4 regions of the Pseudomonas sp. GW823-FHT01D03 genome follow, and region 1 is predicted to be linked to each of the others. Evidence: predicted binding sites of a transcription regulator. Region 1 holds the regulator's gene; each other region holds the start of a gene.
The links. The regulator FliA, encoded in region 1, starts transcription of late flagellar genes. The targets are predictions, from matches to a motif close to CTAAAGTTTNNNNNNNNNNNGCCGNTAA.
Positions count from the first base shown of each region.

Region 1 (6,044 bases):
CCGTTGTCGCGCGATCTACTGGCGATGATCACCGATATTGAAGAACCACGTCAGGCCTGGCGCATGCTGCTCGCGCACCTGGCGCGGATGATTGCCGTACCGGAAGTCGAGCCGCTGGAAGAGGGCGGGGTGATTGCCATGGTCGGTCCGGCCGGCATGGGCAAGACCACCACCCTGGCCAAACTCGCTGCGCGTTACGTGCTCAAGTACGGCGCGCAGAATGTCGCGCTGGTGAGCATGGACAGTTTCCGTATCGGCGCCCAGGAACAACTGAAGACCCTGGGTCGCATTCTTAATGTGCCGGTGACCCACGTCGATCCGGGCCAGTCGCTGGTGCAGGCGCTCGACCCGCTGCTGCGCAAACGCGTGGTGCTGATCGACACCGCCGGCTTGCAGGCCAGCGATCCGGCTTTGCGCATGCAGCTGGAAAGTCTGGCCGGGCGTGGCATCCGTTCAAAAAATTATCTGGTGCTGGCAACCACCAGCCAGAAACAGGTTCTAACCGCCGCGTACCACAGTTACAAGCGTTGCGGGCTAGCCGGCTGCATCCTGACTAAACTGGATGAGACGGCCAGTCTTGGCGAAGTATTGAGCCTGGCGATCAGTCATGAATTGCCGGTCGCGTACCTGACCGATGGCCCACGGATTCCGGATGATCTGCATCTGCCGCGCCGTCATCAACTGGTCAGCCGCGCCGTCAGCGTGCAAATGCAGGAAGAACCCAGCGAAGAAGCCATGGCTGACATGTTCGCTGATATCTACCACAGCCCGACCAAGCAGGTTGGCTGAGGTAATGAACCGTTTATGTACCTACATCGATGGTCTGCCATGCATTGTTCCGGTTGAGAACGCGCAGCCAGTAATGTGGCCTCCGTCTATGCAAGACAAGGTAAAGAAATAACATGGGCAGCATGCATCCCGTACAGGTGATCGCGGTGACCGGCGGCAAAGGTGGCGTCGGCAAGACTAACGTGTCAGTGAACTTGTCTCTGGCGCTGGCAGAGCTTGGCCGTCGGGTCATGCTGCTGGACGCCGACCTGGGGCTGGCGAACGTCGACGTTCTGCTGGGACTGACCCCCAAACGTACTCTGGCCGATGTGATTGAAGGCCGCTGCGAACTGCGCGACGTGCTGTTGCAGGGGCCCGGCGGGATCCGCATCGTGCCGGCCGCTTCCGGCACCCAAAGCATGGTGCACCTGAGCCCGGCGCAACATGCCGGTCTGATTCAGGCCTTCAGCGACATCGGCGACAACCTCGATGTGCTGGTGATCGACACCGCTGCGGGTATTGGTGACTCGGTAGTCAGTTTTGTCCGCGCCGCTCAGGAAGTGTTGCTGGTGGTCTGCGACGAGCCGACCTCGATCACCGACGCCTACGCGCTGATCAAACTGCTCAACCGCGACTACGGCATGAACCGCTTCCGCGTCCTCGCCAACATGGCGCAGAGCCCGCAGGAAGGGCGCAACCTGTTCGCCAAGTTGACCAAGGTCACGGATCGCTTCCTCGACGTCGCCTTACAATACGTCGGCGCCGTGCCGTACGACGAAAGCGTGCGCAAGGCAGTGCAGAAGCAGCGAGCGGTCTATGAAGCCTTTCCGCGTTCCAAGTGCGCGCTGGCGTTCAAGGCGATCGCGCAGAAGGTCGATACCTGGCCGCTGCCTGCCAACCCGCGCGGTCACCTTGAGTTTTTCGTCGAGCGCCTCGTGCAGCAAACAGCAGGGCCTGTGTTATGACCGCGAGCGGTATGAACTACTACAAGAAGTCGGCACGTGACGCGCAGTACGAGTTGATCGAGCGTTACGCGCCACTGGTCAAGCGCATTGCCTATCACTTGCTGGCGCGCTTGCCGGCGAGTGTGCAGGTTGAAGACCTGATTCAGGCCGGGATGATCGGCCTGCTCGAAGTCTCGACCAAATACGACGCCAGCAAAGGCGCCAGTTTCGAAACGTACGCGGGCATTCGAATCCGCGGCGCGATGCTCGATGAAGTGCGCAAAGGGGATTGGGCACCACGCTCGGTTCACCGCAACACCCGTATGGTCAGCGACGCAATTCGCTCAATTGAAGCTAAAACCGGACGTGATGCTAAAGATCACGAGGTTGCGGCCGAACTCCAATTGAGTCTCGACGATTACTACGGGATTTTGAATGACACGCTGGGCAGCCGGCTGTTCAGTTTCGACGACCTGTTGCAGGACGGCGAACACGAAGGGCTGCACGAGGATGGCGCCAGTGCTCATCTTGAGCCGTCACGCGATCTGGAAGATGAACGCTTCCAGGCGGCGCTGGCGGATGCGATTGCCAATTTGCCGGAGCGTGAGCGACTGGTGTTGGCGCTGTACTACGACGAAGAGCTGAACCTCAAGGAAATCGGTGAAGTCCTTGGCGTCAGTGAATCGCGGGTCAGCCAGTTACACAGCCAGTGCGCGGCCCGTTTGCGGGGGCGTTTGGGGGAGTGGCGAGCGCGCTGAAGGCAGTGTGGGGACACTGCGAACGAGGCTGGTGCGGTGATGAACGGCACCGGTCTTGCTCTGTTGTGCTCCAGACAGTCATCGAGTGCTTTGCCGGATTGATTGAAGTGGCGCGTCCAGGTGCTGGGCGCGTTTAAGACTGCTTGGAGGTCGAATTGAACAAAGACATGAAAATCCTCATCGTTGATGACTTCTCAACGATGCGGCGGATCATCAAGAACCTGCTGCGCGATCTTGGGTTCACCAATACCGTCGAGGCCGACGATGGCACTACCGCCATTCCGGTACTCAACAGCGGAAGCATCGACTTTCTGGTAACGGACTGGAACATGCCGGGCATGACCGGTATCGACTTGCTGCGCCACGTACGTGCCGATGAAAAACTCAAGCATCTGCCCGTGCTGATGGTGACCGCTGAAGCCAAGCGCGAGCAAATCATCGAGGCCGCTCAGGCCGGTGTGAACGGCTACGTGGTCAAACCTTTCACGGCTCAGGCGTTGAAAGACAAAATCGAGAAGATTTTCGAACGCATCGGCTGATGACGCGCGGGGGAGCTATGGAGCATAACGAATCTTCACAGGGCGATTTCGAGTCGACCCTGAAAAAACACGCGGTCGAACTGGTCGAGAGCCTTGAAAAAGGCAGGTTCGGCGACGCTGTGCAACTGATCCATGAGCTCAATCAGACCCGTGACCGCGGCCTGTATCAGGAAGTGGGCAAGCTCACACGCGAACTGCACAGTGCGATCGTCAATTTCCAGATCGATCCGCACATGCCGCAGGCCGAGGAAGTGTCGCAAATCACCGACGCCACCGAACGCCTGGGCTATGTGGTCAAGCTGACCGAAGCCGCGGCCAACCGCACCATGGATCTGGTGGAAAGCGCCACCCCGGTGGTCAATGGCCTGGCTGAAGAAGCCCAGGCCCTGAGCACCGATTGGGGCCGCTTCATGCGTCGTGAGGTCGGAGCTGAAGAGTTCCGCGAACTGGCGCGCCGGGTCGACGGTTTTCTGTCACGCAGCAGCACGGACAACCGTGCGGTGTCGAGCAACCTCAATGACATCCTGCTGGCTCAGGATTACCAGGACCTCACAGGTCAAGTGATCAAGCGTGTGACCCAACTGGTCACCGAAGTCGAAAGCAATTTGCTCAAACTCGTCCTCATGGCCAGTCAGGTTGACCGCTTTGCGGGCATCGAACACGACCGTGCCGCGATGCTTGCAGAAAAAGATCCACAAAAACATCTCTCGCAGGGTGAAGGTCCGCAGATTCATGCCGATAAACGAGAAGACGTTGTGTCCGGTCAGGACGATGTGGACGATTTGTTATCCAGCCTCGGATTCTAGAGTTTTGGAATTTTAGGTTTTTTGGGTTTTTAGACCTGTAGGAGCACCCCATTAATGAGCTTCGGCGCCGATGAAGAGATCCTTCAGGATTTCCTGGTTGAGGCCGGCGAGATTCTTGAGCAACTGTCCGAGCAACTGGTCGAGCTGGAAAGCCGCCCGGATGACGCAGATCTGCTCAACGCAATTTTTCGCGGTTTCCACACTGTAAAAGGGGGCGCCGGCTTCCTTCAGCTCAATGAGCTGGTGGAGTGCTGTCACATCGCCGAAAACGTGTTCGACATCCTGCGCAAGGGTGAGCGTCGCGTTGATGCAGAACTGATGGACGTGGTGCTTGAAGCACTGGACGCGGTGAACAGCATGTTCAGCGAAGTCCGTGAACGTGCACCGATCACTGCTGCAACCCCGGAACTGCTGGCCGCGCTGGCGCGTCTGGCCGAACCGCAAACGGCCGACGAAGCTCCGGCTTCGCCAGTGGCCGAGATGATCGAAGAACTGGTCGTCGAAGGCGATTCGAGCGATTCGGGCGACATCACCGATAACGAATTTGAACAGTTGCTGGATTCGCTGAACGCCGTCAAGGCCGAGGCCGAAACCCCGGTTGCTGTTGCACCTGCGCCGGCTGCCGATGCGGCCGCCAGCGATGAAATCACCGACGCCGAATTCGAGTCGTTGCTCGATCAGCTGCACGGCAAAGGCCAGTTCGCGGCGGACGCCGTGGCACCGGCAGCGGCCGCTCCGGCGGCACCCGCGGCGGGTGACAGCTCGGACATCACCGACGACGAATTCGAAGCACTGCTCGATCAGTTGCACGGCAAGGGCAACTTCGCCGTTGAAGCGCTGGAGTCGGCGATCGCCTCGGCACCGGTTGCGCCTGCCGCACCGGCGGCCGCCGCTGCCGGCAGCGATCTGATCAGCGATCACGAGTTCGAATCGCTGCTCGACGAATTGCACGGCAAAGGCAAGTTCACCGACGTTGGCGCCGCTGCTGCGGGCACCGCGTCGACCGTGGCTGCGCCTGCCGCCAAGGCCGCCGCCGCTCCGGCTGCTGCGCCAAAGGCTGCACCCAAGCCTGAGCCGAAAGCCGAAGCGCCAAAACCGGCCGCCGCTGCTGCACCGGCGCCGGCCCGTGCCGCCGCTGCTCCGCCGCCGGAAAAACCGGCGAGCGAAGCCGAGACCACTGTGCGGGTCGATACCGCACGTCTCGACGAAATCATGAACATGGTCGGCGAGCTGGTGCTGGTGCGTAACCGTCTGGTGCGCCTGGGTCTCAACAGCGGCGACGAAGCCATGTCCAAGGCTGTGTCGAACCTCGACGTGGTCACGGCTGACTTGCAGACCGCGGTGATGAAGACCCGGATGCAGCCGATCAAGAAGGTCTTCGGGCGCTTCCCGCGTCTGGTTCGCGACCTCGCGCGTCAGCTCAAGAAAGAGATCAACCTGGAACTGGTGGGTGAAGAAACCGACCTCGACAAAAACCTGGTCGAGGCCCTGGCCGACCCGTTGGTCCACTTGGTGCGCAACGCGGTCGACCACGGCATCGAATCACCGGAAGAACGCGAAGCTTCGGGCAAGGCCCGTGGCGGTCGCGTGGTACTGGCCGCCGAGCAGGAAGGCGATCACATCCTGTTGTCGATCTCCGACGACGGCAAGGGCATGGACCCGAACGTGCTGCGTTCGATCGCGGTAAAACGCGGTGTGATGGACAAGGACGCGGCCGATCGCCTGAGCGATACCGAGTGCTACAACCTGATTTTCGCCCCGGGTTTCTCGACCAAGACCGAGATCTCCGACGTGTCCGGCCGCGGTGTCGGCATGGACGTGGTGAAGACCAAGATTTCCCAGCTCAACGGTTCGATCAACATCTACTCGACCAAGGGCCAGGGCTCGAAGATCGTCATCAAGGTGCCGCTGACGCTGGCGATCATGCCGACCCTGATGGTGATGCTCGGCAATCAGGCGTTCGCGTTCCCGTTGGTCAACGTCAACGAAATCTTCCACCTCGACCTGTCGACCACCAACGTGGTGGACGGTCAGGAAGTGGTGATCGTGCGGGACAAGGCGCTGCCATTGTTCTACCTCAAGCGCTGGCTGGTCAGCTCCGCCGCTCACGAAGAGCAGCGCGAAGGCCATGTGGTGATCCTTTCGGTGGGCACCCAGCGGATCGGCTTCGTCGTCGATCAACTGGTCGGCCAGGAAGAAGTGGTCATCAAGCCATTGGGCAAAATGCTG
Region 1 is NZ_JBXAKK010000001.1:1,805,040-1,811,083, forward strand. Features, by position in the region: gene flhF (flagellar biosynthesis GTPase FlhF) at 1-789, shown strand, start outside; gene fleN (flagellar synthesis regulator FleN) at 903-1,733, shown strand; gene fliA (RNA polymerase sigma factor FliA) at 1,730-2,470, shown strand; gene AC1RBR_RS08040 (chemotaxis response regulator CheY) at 2,638-3,009, shown strand; gene AC1RBR_RS08045 (protein phosphatase CheZ) at 3,027-3,815, shown strand; gene AC1RBR_RS08050 (chemotaxis protein CheA) at 3,870-6,044, shown strand, end outside.

Region 2 (6,044 bases), 1.4 Mb from region 1:
TCAGGTGGGGAGGAAGCGCTGCCGGGGTTCAAGGATTTCGTGCAGGGGTTTGCCGATGATGCGATGGGGAATGTGCTGAAGCTGTTTGTGTAAGGCTTCAGTTTGGCGGTGACTGAACTACCGCCTTCGCGAGCAAGCCCGCTCCCACATTTTGATTGCATTCCTTCTGTAGGAACGCGGTCAATTTGTGGGAGCGGGCTTGCTCGCGAAGAACGATAACGCGGTCTTCCGTCTGGCGATCAGATCTTGAAGCTGTCGACCAACTGCTTCAACCGGTTCGCCTGCTGCGACAACGCATCGCAATCCTTCAATGTTTCATTGAGGTTGGCGACGCTCTGCTGGTTCAGTAGGTTGATCTGGTTGACATCGACGTTGAGGGTTTCCACCACCGCCGTCTGCTCTTCGGTCGCGGCAGCCACCGACTGGTTCATGCCGTCGATTTCGCCGATGCGCTGGGTCACGCTGACGAGGCGCAGGCCAGCCTGATTCGCCACTTCAACGCTCTCTTCGCTGGACGCCTGACTGGCGTTCATGGTGGTCACCGCTTCACGGGAACCGACCTGCAAGGAGGTGATCATCTTGTGGATCTCCTCCGCCGATTCCTGGGTGCGATGGGCGAGGTTGCGCACCTCGTCCGCCACCACCGCAAAACCACGTCCGGCTTCACCAGCACGTGCCGCTTCGATGGCCGCGTTGAGCGCCAGCAGGTTGGTCTGCTGCGAGATGCCTTTGATCACATCGAGGATGTGGCCGATGTTGTCGGTGCTGGCGTTCAGAGTTTCAATCTGGGTGCACGACAGGCTGATCTTCTGCGACAGCTCGGTCATCGCCTGAATGGTCTGCTCGACCACCTGACGACCGTCATCGGCCTGCTCGCTCGCGCCGCTGGCGTGCTGCGAAGCATCGGCGGCATTTCGGGCGATTTCCTGAGTGGCGGCGCCCAACTGGTTGATCGCGGCAGCCACGCTGTTGGTGCGGGCACTTTGTTCGTCGGAACCGATGATCGAGGCGTTGGACGACGCCATCACCCGTTGCGACAGGTCATGTACATGACGGGTGGCCGACGACACTTCGGAAATCGACGCGTGAATGCGCTCGACGAACTGGTTGAACGAGCTGCCCAGTTCGGCGAACTCATCCTTGCCTTCCACGACCAGACGCCGGGTCAGGTCGCCTTCACCCTGGGCGATGTCCTGCATCGCGCGGCCCATGGTGGTCAGCGGACGCATCAGGACGTTGATCAGCAGGCTCAACAGCAACGCAATCGCAGCGACCGCGACGAACATCGCGATCAGCGCCGAAGTACGGAACTGGCTGAGGGCGGCGTAGGCCTTGTCACGATCGATCGACAGACCGATGTACCAGTCGGCATTCGGCAAACCGCTGACCGGGGTGAACGACAGGATACGTTCCTGGCCGTTGAGCACCACGTTCTGGTTGCCTTTCTCGATGCGCACGCCGGAATTCGGGTAGATGTCCTTGAGGTTCTTCATCACCTGATCTTTGTCCGGGCTGACGATCACTTGGCCGTCACCGCTGACCAGGAACGCGTGGCCAAGGCCACCGAAGTCCACCGAGTTGATGATCTTCACCAGTGTTTCCAGGCTCAGGTCGCCACCGACTACACCCAGCAGTTCGCCATTCTTTTTCACCGGCATGGCGATGGTCACCACCAGACCACCGACCGCCGCCATGTACGGCGGGGTCAGCATGGTTTTGTCGGCGACCACGGCCTGCTTGTACCAAGGGCGCTGACGCGGGTCGTAGCCGTCGGGCATTTTCGCGTCAGGGCGCTGAGTGAACACCCCGTTGGCCTGGCCGACGTAGGTGAACTGGAAGTTCGAGGTGAAGGCCGGTTGATCGACCAGCCCCGGGAAGTCGGCGTCCTTGCCCTGATGGGCAACGTTTTGCGCGAGGTTTTCCAGCACCAGAATTCGCCCGCTCATCCAGTTCTGCACGCTGCTGGCGGTCAGATCGCCGGCCTGCTGCACGGACGACTGAAGGTTCTGGCGAATGGTGTTGCGTTGCAGATAGTCGTTGTAGAGGGTGAACAAAGCGAAAGCCAGGACCACGACGCCCGAGGCGGCCAACAGGATTTTATGGCTGAACTTGAGATTCATTTCATGGGACTTCTTATGCAAAAGTGGGGATGCGTTCCGGGATGCAACATTCCATGTACAGCGCAGGCGGCGTTCTGACGACCGCTCTACTTTGGTGCACGCATGTCTCACCAGTCTGTCGGCACCGTTCGCGGAAAACTTAGGGCGTTGTGGGAAATGTGCGGCATTTCTGTCAGATTCCCGCCGAACGGCGTGCCAGAGCGTTTGCCTTCAGTTTTTTAAGACGGTTATTCGTGCGGAGGTTGCAAAATTCTCAGCCCTTGATAAAAATGCGACTAATTATCATTTGTGACGTTCGGGCTGTCGCGTTCATGTCCTCACCTGAGTTTGCAATGCAGGCGCTTTACAGGAGTCATCACGGCTGGCTCAACGCCTGGCTGCGAGCGCGGCTGGGCAATGCCGCAGATGCCGCGGATCTGGCCCAGGACACCTTCGTCCGTCTGTTGCAGCGCAGCGAACGTCTGGAACTCAAGGCACCTCGCGCATTTTTACGCACCATCGCCCGTGGCCTGGTAATCGACCACTGGCGCCGTGCAGAAATCGAACGCGCCTATCTCGAAGCCATCGCCCATTTGCCCGAAGCCGAAACCCCAAGCGCCGAAGCTCGCGCGTTGGTGATCGAGTTGCTCGAGAGCGTGGCGCGCATGCTCGAAGGCTTGCGGCCGAAAGTGCGTCAGGCGTTTCTGCTGGCGCAGTGCGAAGGTTTGACCCACAGGCAAATCGCCGCGCAGATGGGTTTGTCACTGCGCTCAGTCGAACGTTACGTCGCCGATGCGCTGTATCACTGTTACATGTTGCGGTACGAAGCCTGATGCCTGTGGACAACAACTCAGTCGGGCGCCGCGCCGAGCCGCAACAACAGGTGGTCAAGCAAGCCATTCACTGGTTGCTGCGGCTGCGCAACAACCATGGCAATGCGCGCCTGAGTCATCAGTGCGACGCGTGGCGCGCCGAACATCATGAACATGAACTGGCCTGGCAACGTGTGCAGTCGTTGCAGGCGGAATTGAGCCATAACCTGCGCGCCGTGCCCGGTGCGCACGTGGCGCTGAATACGCTGGAAAACAGTGCGCAAGGACTCGGACGGCGACAGGCCTTGAAGTTGCTGTCCGGCACGGTACTGATGGCCTCCGCGGCGTGGCTGGCCAAGGACATCTCCGTCTGGCAGCAGTGGCGCGCCGATTATGCAACGGCGACCGGCGAACGCCGCGGCTTCCAGTTGCCCGACGGCACGCGGATCGAGCTGAACACTGCAAGTGCTGTGGATCTGGATTACACCGCGCAACAACGGCTGATCAAACTCACTCGCGGGGAAATCATCGTTACCTGCGGCGGTAACGATGAAGGCGCGACGTTCAACCGGCCACTTCGCGTGCAAAGTCGTCATGGCATTTATGAGCCGATAAAAGCCCGCTTCATTCTGCGTCAGGACAGCGATTGCACGCGGCTCACCGTCAGCTCAGGGAGCGTCGCCATTCGCAGCGGCGCAACCTCCGTCGAGGCGCTCGCCGGGCAGACCTATCTGATCGATCACCATCAGGTGCGCCCGGCCCCGCCACTGGATATGGACGTGGGCGCGTGGGCCGATGGTTTGATTGTGACCCGCAACATGCGCCTGGGCGATTTCCTCAATGAAGTCGGGCGTTATCGGCAGGGCTTTGTGACGTGCGCGCCGCAGGTGGCGGACTTGCGCCTGTCCGGAGTGTTCCGCCTGGAGGACACCGACAAGCTGCTGGCCATCCTGCCGCAGACCCTGCCGGTGCAATTGCGTTATCGCACCCGATGGTGGGTCACACTCGAGGCGGTGACCTGAAATTACTTTGGCGGGTTTTCGCGACAAGTCCGGCTTGGTCAGTAAGCACTTCAACTCAGCCTTTGCGACTTGCCACGGAAACCGACAATGACTGTCCGCCTCACCTGTAAGAAACCGCTGAATTTCACTGCCGAATCGGGCCTGCTGCGCCACGCCGTTCGCGCCGCCCTGCTGTCCACCGTTCTGGGTGCCGGTGCGCTGCCCGGCCTGAGCGTCGCCGCCCCTGCCAGTGAAGCGAGCAGTCATCGCTACAGCATCGGCGCCGGCCCGCTGGGCGAAGCGCTGAACCAGTTTGCCCGTCAGGCAGGCATTACCCTGGCGATGACTCCGCAGCAAACGCAGGGACAACAGTCTCCGGGCGTACAGGGCGAATATTCAACTGATCAGGCGTTGAGCCATTTGCTCAGCGGTTCGGGCCTGGAAGCAGTCAGCCAGGACGGCAGCAGCTACGTCCTGCGTCCTGTCAGTGAAACCGATGCGCTGGCACTGCCAACCACCGATATCAAAGGTTTCGCCCTCGGCAACGCACTCGGCAGCATGGAAGGCTATAACGCCACCCACAGCCAGATCGCCACCAAGACCAGTACCGCGTTGCTGGAAACTTCGCAAAGCGTGTCCGTGGTCACCCGCGAGCAAATGGACGATCAAGGCTCGCAGACCGTCTCCCAGGCGATGCGTTATACCCCCGGCGTGCTGACCAACCCTTACGGGGCGACCCATCGCTACGACTATGTGGCGATGCGCGGCTTCAACGATGGCTCGGTGGATAACATCTACCTCGACGGCCTCAAGTCGATGGGCGACAGCGGGACCTACAGCACCATGCAGGTCGATCCGTATTTCCTCGAGCGCGTGGATATTCTCAAAGGCCCGTCGTCGGTCTTGTATGGCCGCAGTTCGCCCGGTGGCCTGGTGGCGCTGACCAGCAAAAAGCCGTTGTACGAGGCCTATCATCAGGTTCAGGCCACGGTCGGTACCCAAGGTCAGCGCGGGGTCGGTTTTGACTTCAGCGGTCCGGGCGATGACGACAAGCGCATTGCCTATCGTCTGACCGGTTTGACGGATCAGTCCGACACACAATTCGATCACAACAAGGAAAAACGCTTCGCCCTCGCTCCGACGCTGAGCATCGATTTCACTGAAGACACCTCGCTGACGCTGCAGGCGTATCTGCAGCACGATCCGGATGGCGGCTACCACGGCGGCGTGCCGGCGGACGGGACGATTCATCAGCGCAACGGCAATCGCATCTCGCCGCACTTCTTCGAGGGTGAGCCGGGGATTGATGGCTACTCGCGGGATCAGCAATCGTTCGGCTATCAGTTCGAACATCGCTTCAACGATGTCTTCACAGCGCGGCAGAACTTCCGTTACCTCGACTCCAAAGTGAACATGGATCAGGTTTACGCCTATGGCTGGACGACGCCAACCAGCAACGAACTGAACCGTTATTACACCGGCGGCGATGAACGTCTGCATGCGTTCATCGTCGACAACATGCTGCAGGCCGAATTCTTCACCGGAGCTACCAAGCACACCGTGTTGATGGGTGCGGACTATCAGCGGCGCAAAACGGTGGTCGACTGGACCAGTGGCGGTCTGGCGCCGATCAATGCGTTCAACCCGGTCTATGGCAACTCAGCGATCGATATGTACGGCGACACCAGTTACCTGCGGCGCCTGGAGCAGACCGGGGTCTACCTGCAAGACCTGATCGAGATGAACCAGTGGCGGTTCTCGCTGGGCCTGCGTCAGGACTGGGTCGAGACGTCGGATGAGAACCGTATCGCCGAAGCGGGCCGTTCGGTGGGCACGGAAATCAACGACCGCCGCACCAAACTGACCGGCCGCGCTGGTGCGTTGTATCTGTTCGATAACGGCCTGGCGCCGTACATCAGCTACTCCGAGTCGTTTAACCCGAACTCGTATGCCGACAGCGCCGGTAATCCTCTGCCTCCGACCGATGGCACACAGTGGGAAGTCGGCCTGAAGTATCAACCGCCGGGCACCGACAACCTGTTCACAGCCTCGCTGTTCCGCATTGATCAGGAGAACCTCGCGACCAAGTTGCCACAGGAAAACTTCTACCGAGCAGTCGGCGCTGTGCGCTC
Region 2 is NZ_JBXAKK010000001.1:361,794-367,837, reverse strand. Features, by position in the region: gene AC1RBR_RS01655 (SRPBCC family protein) at 1-93, shown strand, start outside; gene AC1RBR_RS01650 (methyl-accepting chemotaxis protein) at 240-2,120, opposite strand; gene AC1RBR_RS01645 (sigma-70 family RNA polymerase sigma factor) at 2,432-2,932, shown strand; gene AC1RBR_RS01640 (FecR domain-containing protein) at 2,932-3,933, shown strand; gene AC1RBR_RS01635 (TonB-dependent siderophore receptor) at 4,021-6,044, shown strand, end outside.
Region 2: a site for FliA is predicted at 2,236-2,263, ahead of AC1RBR_RS01650 (methyl-accepting chemotaxis protein). Genes of this name have one in related genera too.

Region 3 (6,044 bases), 1.2 Mb from region 1:
GCCGCCATCGACCCCGGCGGCCATGCCGACCGCAAGAATAATCACCAGAATCGGGATGCCGAGACGGGAAGAAAGTGAGCTGACAAGAATGCTTGCACCTACCAGCAACGCGCCGATCAAGAACAGGCTGTTGATGGTCGTCGCATTCAAAGGCAGTACTCCAGAAGCGTAAAGACGGGCACAAACTGACCATGCAGTCTGCGTGCCAGCGATTCTAACCTGTTGAAATGTGATGCTGTCAAAAAGCTTTTTACAGCGTGCTCACGCAGGAGGTGCGGCATGTGATGACTGTGGCGAGGGAGCTTGCTCCCGCTGGGGCGCGCAGCGCCCCCAAAAATCAGACGCAAAGGTTTTTTCAGAGCAGACGCAGTGGCTGGATTGCGCCTGCTGCGCAGCCGAGCGGGAGCAAGCTCCCTCGCCACAGAGATTTCATTTACTTCAAGGTAAATGTTGTTACAGGCTGAACCGCCCAACCATATTGTTCAGATCCAGCGCCAGGCGCGACAGCTCGTTGCTCGCCGCACTGGTCTGATTCGCGCCGGTAGCCGATTGCACCGACAGGTCGCGGATGTTCACCAGGTTGCGATCCACTTCGCGGGCCACTTGTGCCTGTTCTTCAGCGGCGCTGGCGATCACCAGATTGCGCTCGTTGATCTCGACGATCGCGGTATTGATGGTGTCCAGCGACATCCCGGCACCCCGGGCGATGTTCAGGGTCGATTCGGCGCGCTCGGTGCTGTTGCGCATCGAATCCACGGCGTGTTCGGTGCCGCTCTGGATGCTGCCGATCATGCGTTCGATTTCGCTGGTCGACTGCTGGGTGCGATGCGCCAGGGCACGCACTTCATCGGCGACCACGGCAAAACCACGCCCGGCTTCACCGGCACGCGCCGCTTCGATCGCTGCGTTCAGGGCCAGCAGGTTGGTCTGGTCCGCCAGACCACGAATCACGTCCAGCACCTTGCCGATGTCGCGGGATTCATTCGCCAGATCGCCGATCAGGGTCGCGGTGCTCTGCACGTCGGCGCTCATGCGTTCGATGGCGCTGACGGTTTCCTGCACCAGGTCGCGGCCGTCTCCGGCCGAGGTGGTGGCGTTCTTCGAGGCTTCCGAAGTGCTCACCGCATTGCGGGCGACTTCTTCCACGGCGCTGGTCATCTCGTTGACCGCGGTGGCGGCCTGTTCGATTTCGTTGTTCTGCTGGGTCAGGCCACGGGCGCTTTCGTCGGTGACGCTGTTCAGCTCTTCAGCCGCAGATGCAAGCTGGGTGGCCGAGCCGGAGATGCGCTGCAAGGTGTCGCGCAGCTTCGATTGCATCTTGGCCATTGCCGCGAGCAGGCGCCCGGCTTCGTCGCTACCGTCGACGTGGATCGGCTGGGTCAGGTTGCCCTCGGCAATGGTTTCCGCCGCGTCCAGTGCTTTGGAAATCGGCTTGGTGATGCTGACGGTCAGCAGCCAGGCGAACAGGAAGGTCAGGCCGGTGGCGATCACCAACAGGGTGACCACCAGATTGAACGCCGAGGAATACTGGTCGGCCGCTTCCTGATTGGTCTGGCTGATCTGCTCGCCGTTGATCTGCATCAGGCGGTTGAGCACGGTGTTCATCGCTTCGGAGTTGTTCAGCAACTCGGTGTTGAGCAGGTTGCGCAACTCGTCCACCTGATTGTTGCGCGACAAGCTCTTCATCCGGTCTTCGATCTGCCGGTACTGGCCGAGCAATTGCACGTATTGATCGTAGGCGGCGCGTTCTTCCGGGCTACCGATCAACGGCTCGTAGGCGGTCTGGGCGGCACGAATCTGCTGATTGCGCATGTCCAGCAACTCGACGGTCTTCTGCTGCACGTCCGGCTCGCGGTTGACCAGCAAGCGATACGACAGGACCCGCAGGCGCAAGGTCAGCTGGGTGAACTCGTCGAGGTTCTTGATGCTCGGCACGCTGCTGGACGTGATGTCCTCGGCAGCACCACGGATTTTGCTCATCTGGTTCAGGGCAAACACGCCGAGAATCAGCATCAGGCCGCCGATCAGGGCGAAGCCGGTGAACGCCCGGGGGGCGATATTCATATTGCGAAGGGACATGGCGCGGATACCAAAAAGGGCCGCATCCATGCGGGCTGAGACTGCTGTATGGATGACTTATCGGTCATACGACTAAAGTCTTGAGGCACTGTGCGTATTTGTCGCATATGGGCCTGGGCGACGAAGTGCAGGAACCAGATCGGCAGATCACAGTCTTTTAAACTCGCGAGAACGGTCGGCCGCCAGGAAAATCAAGGCCTTGCGCCGGTATAACCCTGGCATCCGCAGTGACTTTTCTTTATCGTACGCGCCCTTTGAAAAACGCTTGGAAGATCAAAATGTTGGAAGCATCCCTCAGCCAATTGGAACAGCTCGTCAGCGACCTGGTGCAACAGAACCAGACCCTTGCGCAAACCAACCAGACCCTGTCCACGGAACTGGCCCAGGCCAAGGATGAAAACGAAAGCCTGCAACTGAGCCTGATGGAACAGGAAGAGAAGCACGGCGCCACCGCAGCGCGGATCCAGGCTCTGGTTGATCGCGTCAACGCAGGCCCTGTCAGCGCATGAACCACGGCACCGCAGGGGTAAAAGTCATCTCCATTCTCGGGGAGGACTATTCGATCAAGGCACCGGCCGGGGAAGAACAGACCCTGCTGGATGCCGCACTGATGCTCAAGGCCGCACTGGCCGACACCAAACGCAAATACCCGACGCTGATCGGTGACCGCTTGCTGGTGCTGGCAGCGATGAACCTGTGCTCGCAGCAGATCGAAATGAAGAAGCAACATCAGGAAGAACTCGACCGTTACCAAGAGCAAGTCAGCGCCACGGTCGACACCATCGCCAAGACCATCAATCAGGGCTGATGGGGTTGCGCACAACCAAAGAATAGATTGTCGATCGGGTTGTATACAATCGGCACGGCTGTTGCATTGTTTCGGCCACTTATTCTTTGGGGGTGCTCCATGCAGTTGTGGCGACGCAGTATTCAATGGCAGCTGATTCTCAGCATGGGCACCGCTCTGCTGGTCAGCATCCTGATCGTGGTTGGCATTTATACCCTGGTGGTCAACCGCCTCGCCCAGAGCTATCTGGTCGAACAAGCGCTGCCGTCGAGCATTGAAGCGACGCGCAACGATATCGAACGCATCCTCGTCCAACCCCTCACCGCGGCCAAAGACATCGCCAGCAACAGCATGGTGCGCGACTGGCTGGCAGCGGGTGAAGACAGCAGCAAAACAGCGGTCTTCGCGCAGTATCTGGAAGGCATCCGCGCCGAACATAAAGCGTTCACCGCGTTGATCATCGGCACCGACTCCAATCACTACATTACCGAAAAGGGCCTGGATCGCACCCTCAGTCGGGCCAAACCGGCCGATGCCTGGTTCTACTCCTTTCTCGATAGCAATCAGCCGCGCACCCTGAACATCGACAACGATGGCGCCACCGGAGAATTGGCGCTGTTCATCGACTTGAAGGTCGAGCAGGCCGGCAAGGTGGTCGGCGTGGCCGGGTTGGGCCTGAGCATGAGAGAGCTGTCGGAGCTGATCCATAACTTCAGCTTTGGCGAGCGCGGCAAGGTCTATCTCGTGCGTTCCGACGGTTTGATCCAGGTTCATCCCGAGGCGCAGTTCAGCGGCAAGCGCACCCTCACGGAGCAGATCGGTGCGTCGGCGGCGCAAGCGGTCATGGGTCAGAAAGTCGCCAGCAACAGTTCCTTCCAGCGCGATGGCGAAGACTTCCTCGCCTTCAGCCTGCCGTTGCGTGATCTGGGCTGGACGCTGGTGGCCGAAGTGCCGCAATCGCAGATCTACGCCGAAGCCCGCAAGGCGATGTGGATGAGCGGCGGCATCGGTCTGGCGGTGGCACTGGTGTGCCTGGCGCTGGTGGTGTGGCTGGCCCAAGGGCTGGTGCGACCGATTCGTCAGGTAACAGCCGCGCTGGTAGCGATCGGTAGCGGCGGTGGAGATTTGACCCATCGGTTAGATTCCAGTCGCGCCGATGAGCTGGGCGATCTCGCGCGCGGCTTCAACCGTTTTCTCGACAGCCAGCGCGGGCTGATCGGCGAAGTCCTGACCACCAGCGAGCGTTTGCGCACGGCGGTCGGCCAAGTGGCGAAAGTGGTGGAAAACACCGCTGAACGCTCCGGGCGCCAGCAGGAAATGACCGACATGGTCGCCACGGCGGTGCATGAGATGGGCCTGACTGTGCAGGAAATCGCGCAGAACGCCGGCAACGCCGCGCTGGCTTCACAAACTGCTCGCGATGAAGCGCTGCAGGCGCGGGAAGTGGTCGGCGGCTCGATCCGCCATATTGAAAGCATGTCCGACGAGATTGGCGTGGCGGCGGGTGCGGTGGGTGAGCTGGCACAACAGGTGGCGTCGATCGACTCGGTGCTGGCGGTAATTCGCGGGGTGTCCGAGCAGACCAATCTGCTTGCGCTCAACGCGGCGATTGAAGCGGCGCGCGCCGGAGATATGGGGCGCGGGTTTGCGGTAGTGGCGGATGAAGTGCGCACCTTGGCGCGCAGAACCCAGGCCTCCACCGACGAGATTCAGCAAATGATCGGCAGCCTCAAGCAAGGCGCCGAGAATGCCGTGTCATCGATGCGTACCGGGCAGGCGGCGACCGGCACCGGGGTTGAGTCGAGCCAGCGTACGGGCGCGTCGCTGACCGCGATTACCGGGCAGGTCGAGCGCATCAGCGACATGAACCATCAGGTGGCGACCGCGACGGAAGAACAATCGGCGGTGACTGAAGAGATCAATCGCAACGTGCAGGGGATTTCCGATCTGGCCCGGGCGACGGCGGGGGAGGTGCGGGCGTGTCGCGAAGATTGTCAGATGTTGCAGCGGTTGGCGGATGATCTGGCGCGGCAGATGGGTGGATTCAAGCTGTCCTGAGAGATGTGTTGTTTGAACTGACGCTATCGCGAGCAGGCTCACTCCTACAGGGGAACGCATTCCAACTGTAGGAGTGAGCCTGCTCGCGATTGGATTTCAGCCGCGGCACACAAACCGGATCAGAACCACCCATCCTGCATCGCCAGGCACGTATCATCCCGCGCCTCCAGCAACGCCAGCTCATGGTGACAGCCTGGCACTTCCCACGTCAGGAAGTACCGCGCCGCCTGCAGCTTGCCCTTATAGAAGTCAGCATCCGCCGCATTGCCTTTGGCCAAACCTTCCTCAGCCCGAATCGCCTGCTCCAGCCAGCGCCAGCCAATCACCGTGTGCCCGAACACTTTCAGGTACAGCGCCGAATTCGCCAGGCTGCTGTTGATCTTGCCCTGCGCCAGATCGGTGAGCAGGCCGATGGTCACCGCTTGCAGGCGCGCCACCAGTTTCTCCAATGGCTCACGCAGTGCGGTCAACGATTCATACGCAGTCGCGCGCTCGGCGGTGTCGGCGATCAGACGGATCAGTTGCTTCAATCCGGCGCCGCCGTTCTGCGCCAGTTTGCGACCGAGCAAGTCCAGCGACTGAATACCGTGGGTGCCTTCATGGATCGGGTTCAGGCGGTTGTCGCGGTAATACTGCTCCACCGGGTATTCACGGGTGTAACCGTGGCCGCCGAGAATCTGGATCGCCAGTTCGTTGGCCTTCAGACAGAACTCCGACGGCCAGGATTTGACGATCGGCGTCAGCAAATCCAGCAACTCATGGGCCTGTTTGCGCTCGGCTTCGGTTTCCAGTGTTGTGGTGTCATCGAACAGCCGTGCCGCGTACAGACCGAGGTCAAAGGCCCCTTCGACGTAGGACTTTTGCGTCAGCAGCATGCGTCTGACATCGGCGTGCTGAATGATCGCCACTGGCGCCGTGCTCGGATCCTTGCTGTCCGGCACTCGGCCTTGCGGGCGTTCGCGGGCGTATTCCAGCGAGTACAGGTAGCCGGCGTAACCGAGCATCACCGCGCCCATACCGACGCCGATCCGCGCCTCGTTCATCATCTGGAACATGTAGCTCAAGCCATGGTGCGGCTTGCCCACCAAATAGCCGACACACTCGCCGTTATCGCCGAAGT
Region 3 is NZ_JBXAKK010000001.1:555,524-561,567, forward strand. Features, by position in the region: gene AC1RBR_RS02440 (potassium/proton antiporter) at 1-150, opposite strand, end outside; gene AC1RBR_RS02445 (methyl-accepting chemotaxis protein) at 454-2,079, opposite strand; gene AC1RBR_RS02450 (hypothetical protein) at 2,358-2,588, shown strand; gene AC1RBR_RS02455 (cell division protein ZapA) at 2,585-2,887, shown strand; partial or broken gene AC1RBR_RS02460 (cache domain-containing protein) at 3,032-4,057, shown strand; gene AC1RBR_RS02465 (methyl-accepting chemotaxis protein) at 4,193-4,924, shown strand; gene AC1RBR_RS02470 (acyl-CoA dehydrogenase) at 5,044-6,044, opposite strand, start outside.
Region 3: a site for FliA is predicted at 2,137-2,164, ahead of AC1RBR_RS02445 (methyl-accepting chemotaxis protein). Genes of this name have one in related genera too.

Region 4 (6,044 bases), 1.2 Mb from region 1:
AGCGGCCCGCGGGCGTCCCAGATCGCTAGATCGGCGGCGCGGAGACGACTTTGCAGGTATTCGCGGGTTGCCGTCGGCTCGTCGTGCAGGGTCAGCGCCACCGGGCTGCCCACTGCAGGCGGTACCTGGATCGACATCGGCATGCCCGCTTCCAGCCATGCCGGCAAACCGCCGTCGACATAGTGGTATTTGTCATGACTGATCACGTCGAGCAGCCAGATGAAACGCCCGGCCCAGCCACCACCCTCATCGTCGTAGACCACGTAAACCGCGTCCGGACGATGCCCCAGCTCACCGAACAACGCCTCCAGATCGGCTTTGGCCGGCAGCAGCCCCGGCGCCGGCGGCTGGCCGAGCTGGGTGCGCTTGGGGTCGACAAAGCGTGCGCCGGGAAGGTGACCTTCGGCATAACGGGCAGGGCTGGTCAGATCCACCAGAATCAGTTCAGGGGAATCGAGACGCGGGAGCAGGTCGCTCGGCTCGATGACGAGCGGCAAGCCAGAGAAGTCAGACATGTGAGGTCTCCAGAGCACAAAGGGGGGGATTGTAGCGCAGCCTCATCGGCCACGGCTGCTAAAGCTGTGCAGGGCTTTTTCGATGCACTGCGCGGTTTTGCCAAAGGCTTGCACGGTGATGTCGGCGAACGGTCCGCCGCCCTGGTCGGCGACGACGATCATGATCACCCGGCCGTTATTGACCAGCGAGCGCAGGAACAGATGCTCGCCACGGAACAGCGCACGCAGGCCCGGCGGCAACAATGCGGAAAACTGTGCGTTGTTCTCGGGGTTGATCCGCACCTGTGCCTGCTGCGCGAGCAACCGTTGCAGGACTTTGCTCTGACTGACGACAAAATTCAGTGCGGTGGCTTCCTTCGGCAGGCCGAAGGTCTGGTGCACCCGCAGATTCGATTGCGTGCGGTCGGCCATCAGAAGCATCACCCGGCGCATGCCGCTGGCGACCAGCGCATCACGGGCGGCGACGGTCAGGCTCATGGCATTGGTGAAGCGGCTCGGCTCGGCCAGCAGTTCGGCGCATTGCCGGCGCCACTGCGTCAGATCCTCGGCATTCGGTGCCGCCGCCGGCAGCATCCCGGCCGGCAAGCGATGGGTGCCCCATGGCCACAATAACGACACCGCCGGGTGCCACAGATCGGGCATGGCATGCTGGCGCGCACTGTTGGCGGCTTGCTGGTGCAACTGCTGCTGCACTTCGTCCATCGAGATTTGCAGATAAAGGCTGGTCAGGTACTGCCAGCGTTCGCTGTGCGGACTGTCCCAGGCCTGTTGCGCCGACAGCGCCAGACCGTTGGCCAGCAACACGGTGTTGGCCGGCTGGTTGAGCCAGCGGCGCAGGGTCGGATCGTCGTCGAGGCGATTCTGCTGGCGCAACGGATGTTCGCTGTCGCGGGCGATGCGCAGTACTTTCACCAGTTCGCGCTGTTCGCTGAGCAGCAGTTTATAGCCCTGCTGCACCCAGATCGGCAGGTGCCAGACCTGCACCAGCGCCTCGGCGATCTTCAGCAGGCGTACGCCAAACAGTTGCTTCTCGACCGTGCGCGCCGATTCGCCCTTGTGGATAACCCGCAACTCCCACTCTTCGAGCAACTCTGGAAACGTCAGCGCCAGCGGCCATAACGGCGACAGAAACAACAGGCTGCCCCAGTGAATGTCCTGCCACAGGCGTGCGAGGCGGCTGGCGAAAAAACCGTTGGCCTGTTGTGTCGCGTGCTGGCTGATCATCTGCAGTTGGCGCAACGCCTTGGGGATCTGCATCTGCGGTTCGACCGGCAGACGCGCGAGCAATTCTTCGGTACGCGCCAGGCCCAGACGGTTGATCGCCACCTCGAGATTTTCCGCCGGAGCGGCCATGGTGCCGTGGGTGTGACGATTTGCCTCACGGATGATGCTCAAGGCCAGCGCCGGGCTGTCCTGCATCAGGTCGGCGATATCGCGCAACGAGCTGCGGTTGTCGCGGATCGCCCGGCAAACCTTGTCGTGAGCCTCTTGCGGCACGGGCAGGCGCACGCCATCGAGCAGTTTGACCCAGCCCTCGAGCGTGGTCGGTTTTGCGTGTGGGACGTTCGTTTCATTAGCCATGTCTGGACGAGATCTTCACTGACTGTAGACGCGCCCGGCATGGGCTAAATTGGCTTTTCGCCTGAACTGGCTATAGTCTGGCGCAGTTTTGCCGATAAGTAGAAGAAGAGATTTTTTAACTTCCGAATATGACCTTGAACCCGACTTAAATAAGTACTTTCTACCTATGGCTAAAATTATCGGCATCATCGTCGTATTCGCGAGCGTGCTCGGCGGATACGTGCTCTCCCACGGCAAAATTGCCGCCCTGATCCAGCCCTTCGAGGTGATGATCATCGGTGGTGCGGCCCTCGGTGCATTCCTGCAGGCCAACCCCGGTTACATGACGATGCACGTGCTCAAGAAATCCCTGAGCATGTTCAGTTCGCGCTTCAGCCACACGTTCTATCTGGAAGTGCTCGGCCTGATCTACGAGATCCTCAACAAGAGCCGCCGCGAAGGCATGATGGCCATCGAAGGCGATATCGAAGACGCTGCCGCGAGCCCGATCTTCGCCAAGTACCCGGCCGTGCTCAAAGACGAGCGCATGACCGCGTTCATCTGCGATTACCTGCGCATCATGTCCTCCGGCAACATGGCTCCGCATGAGCTGGAAGGCCTGTTCGACATGGAACTCTACAGCCTTAAGGAAGACCTCGAGCACCCGTCCCATGCGGTGAACGGCATTGCCGACGCCATGCCCGGTTTCGGTATCGTTGCGGCGGTATTGGGTATCGTGGTGACCATGGCGTCGCTGGGTGAAGGCGATCAGAAATCCATCGGCCTGCACGTGGGTGCGGCACTGGTCGGTACCTTCTTCGGTATTCTCGCGGCCTACGGCTTCTTCGGGCCGTTGGCGCATTCCCTGGCGCACGATGCCAAGGAAGAACTGAACGTCTACGAAGCCATCAAGGCCTCGCTGGTAGCGTCGGCTTCCGGCATGCCGCCATCGCTGGCCGTGGAGTTCGGGCGCAAGGTTCTGTACCCGGCGCACCGTCCAAGCTTTGCCGAGCTGGAACAAGCCGTTCGCGGTCGCTAAGCCATGGAAAATAATCAGCCGATAATCATCAAGCGCGTCAAGCGCATAGCCGGTGGGCACCACGGCGGGGCGTGGAAAATCGCCTTCGCCGACTTCGCCACGGCGATGATGGCGTTCTTCCTGGTGTTGTGGCTGCTGTCCACCGCAACGCCTGAGCAGAAGATCGCCATCGCCGGTTACTTCAAGGATCCGGTCGGCTTCTCCGAAAGCGGCACGCCGTACATCATTGATCTGGGCGGCACGCCGACCCTGGCACCGGAAAACACCCTCAACCCTGAGGTGAAATCCCAGCCGCAACCGGACAAGGTCACGGTCGACACCGAGCAGGTCGAAGGCATGGCCGAACAGGTCGAGAAAGAACGCCTGGAGCTGTTGCTGCAAGAACTGCAGAACAAGGTCGACGAGAACCCGCAGTTGCAGAAGTTCAAGGATCAGATCCTGTTCGAGATCACCCCGAACGGCTTGCGCATCCAGATCATGGACGCGGAAAACCGGCCGATGTTCGACTCAGGTTCGGCACGTCTGAAGCCGTACTTCGAAGACATCCTGCTGGCCATGGCCGACACCATCAAAGCGGTGCCGAACAAGATCAGCATCAGCGGCCACACCGACGCCAAGCCGTATATCGGCACCGGCGATTTCGGCAACTGGGAGCTCTCGGCCAACCGTGCCAACGCTGCACGGCGTGCGCTGGTTGCCGGGAGCTATCCGGATTCGCAGGTGGCGCGGGTTGTCGGTTATGCCTCGTCGGCGCTGTTCGACAAGGAAAACCCGTTCAACCCGGTCAACCGCCGCATCGACATCGTGGTTCTGACCAAAAAGGCCCAGGCCGCCATCGAAGGCTCGCAAGGTGCCGACGCGGCCAAGCCCGCCGCCGAAGGTCAGAACGGCGCCGCTCCGGCGACGCCGGTCGATCCGAACGCGCTGCCGGCGGATCAGCAGCCGGTGCCGGCACACGAGTTGCGCGAACGCCTGAACCTGTTCGACGACGCCGCACCGAAACCGGCCGCGCCGGGGACTGCGGCGCCAGCGCCAACAGCTCCACCAACTGCTGCGCCGGCCCCCGCGCCGAAGCAGTGACCGACAAAAAAGCCGACAGTGATGTCGGCTTTTTTGTGGCTGTCGTGCGGCTTCAGAACCCGCGCCGAATCCGGTTTTTCAGTTGTTCATGGAACAGATCGGCGTTGCGCTTATAGGTGCCGCTGAAGGATTCGTTGCTCGAATCCAGCGTCATCGAGCGCTTGCTCGATACTTCTTCACGATAGGCATCGATGAAGAAATTCAGATCACTGGCTGTGCTCAGCTTCGGCCACTTGTCCAGATACTCCGGCAGTTGCGTCTGCCCGGTGCGGAACGAGCAGATCCGGCGGTTGCTGATGGTCGCTTCGCCGATTTCGAACGGCACCCACCACGACAGTGCGGTTTTCTCCGAAACCACCGCCAGCAGGTGCGTGCATTCGGTGATGTTGCGGGTGATCACCCCGGTGATGTCATCGGTGGTCTGCGACTCCGGGTCGAGCACGTCGAGGTAAGTCTTGATGTTGGCCTGCATCAATTGCGCATTGATCGCCATGGCCTGCGGGCGATCAATGTGGCGGTAGCTGATGAATACGGGCATCAGAAGTGTCCTTTTATGGCGAGTTCACGGTAATAGGCGCCGAGCGCCGTGAGGCGGCAGCCCGTGGAGTGAATGGCGGCGTAGTACATGTGTTCGGCGTCGACCGGTTCGATGAGGCTATGGCGATTGCACTTTTGCAGCTGGGCGAAAACCTCGCCGTGCTCCGGGTCGAACGTTGCTTCGGTGGGTTCGTAGCTGGGGGCAAGGCGGAACGTCGATTCAGCTTCGGCGAACCATTCCGGCAGTTTGCGCAGAATCTCCTTGGGGATCAGCGGCGAGACCTCGCGCAGGGAAATGAACTGCGAGACGTTGGTCTTGAACACCGGACGCTGCTCCCAGGCGTCGAGCGCATTGTCGACGAAGGAATACAAGCTGCCCGGTGTGATCTTGCCGAGAATGTTCGCCGCACCGCCGTGCAGGGCCTGCAACAGCAAGCCGGTGAAGACACCGTGTTGCGCGCCTTCCATGGCTGGCTCTTCCTTTTTGCAGGCGGTCAAAATGGTCATGCCTTCGCCGACCACGCTGCTTTCGCTGCGCAAGGCGCGCACTTCGCCGGCCGCGCCGCTCTGGCAGCAGTCGAGGATGATCACTTTGTTTTTGATTTTCGTGGCTTTGGCGGCCCAGTTGAGGATGTCGCTGATGCGGATGCCGTCCTTGGCGCTGCGATAGTCCTGCGGCAGGAGCATGCCTTCATCATTGTTGCTGTCGAAGCCGCCGTGCCCGGCGAAGTACAGCAATGCGACGTTGCAGTCGCCGCAGAACAGCTCGCGAATCTGGTCTTCGAGCTTGCCTCGGCCAAGGTTGTCTTCAGCGGAGGTCAGCACCACATTCTTGAAGTTGGGATCACCGTTGGCGTCGGTCTTCAGCACGGACGCCATGGCCATGGCGTCGTTGCAGCAACCGCTCAAGGGCGAAACGTAGTCGTAGTGGTTGATGCCGATAAACAGTCCCTTGCGCATGGTTACACCGCCGTGTGCTGACGGATCGCGCCGATGATGCTGTTGGTGTTCCATGCGCACTCGGCGTGCGCCGCCTCACGCACGACAGTGGAAATTCGCTCGGCGCCGAACGGCTTGATCGCGATGATCACTTTGCCCATGCGCTTGGCGATCTCGATTTCCTTGTTGATCCACTTGCTGTAGGTCGAATACATGCCCGCCATGATCAGCACCGCCGAGCACGGACGGATCTTGTTTTCGATGGCTTCTTCGAGCTGCTTGTCGGTCTGCGCGCCCATGATCGGGTTGTGCGGCGGCACGGAAAAATTCTTGAAACTGAAATCCGGTTTGGCGCCGAGCAGGCGTACCAGATT
Region 4 is NZ_JBXAKK010000001.1:640,848-646,891, forward strand. Features, by position in the region: gene rhdA (thiosulfate sulfurtransferase) at 1-515, opposite strand, end outside; gene AC1RBR_RS02785 (HDOD domain-containing protein) at 558-2,096, opposite strand; gene motA (flagellar motor stator protein MotA) at 2,263-3,114, shown strand; gene motB (flagellar motor protein MotB) at 3,118-4,194, shown strand; gene AC1RBR_RS02800 (toll/interleukin-1 receptor domain-containing protein) at 4,247-4,732, opposite strand; gene AC1RBR_RS02805 (caspase family protein) at 4,732-5,691, opposite strand; gene AC1RBR_RS02810 (TIR domain-containing protein) at 5,694-6,044, opposite strand, start outside.
Region 4: a site for FliA is predicted at 2,167-2,194, ahead of motA (flagellar motor stator protein MotA). Genes of this name have one in related genera too.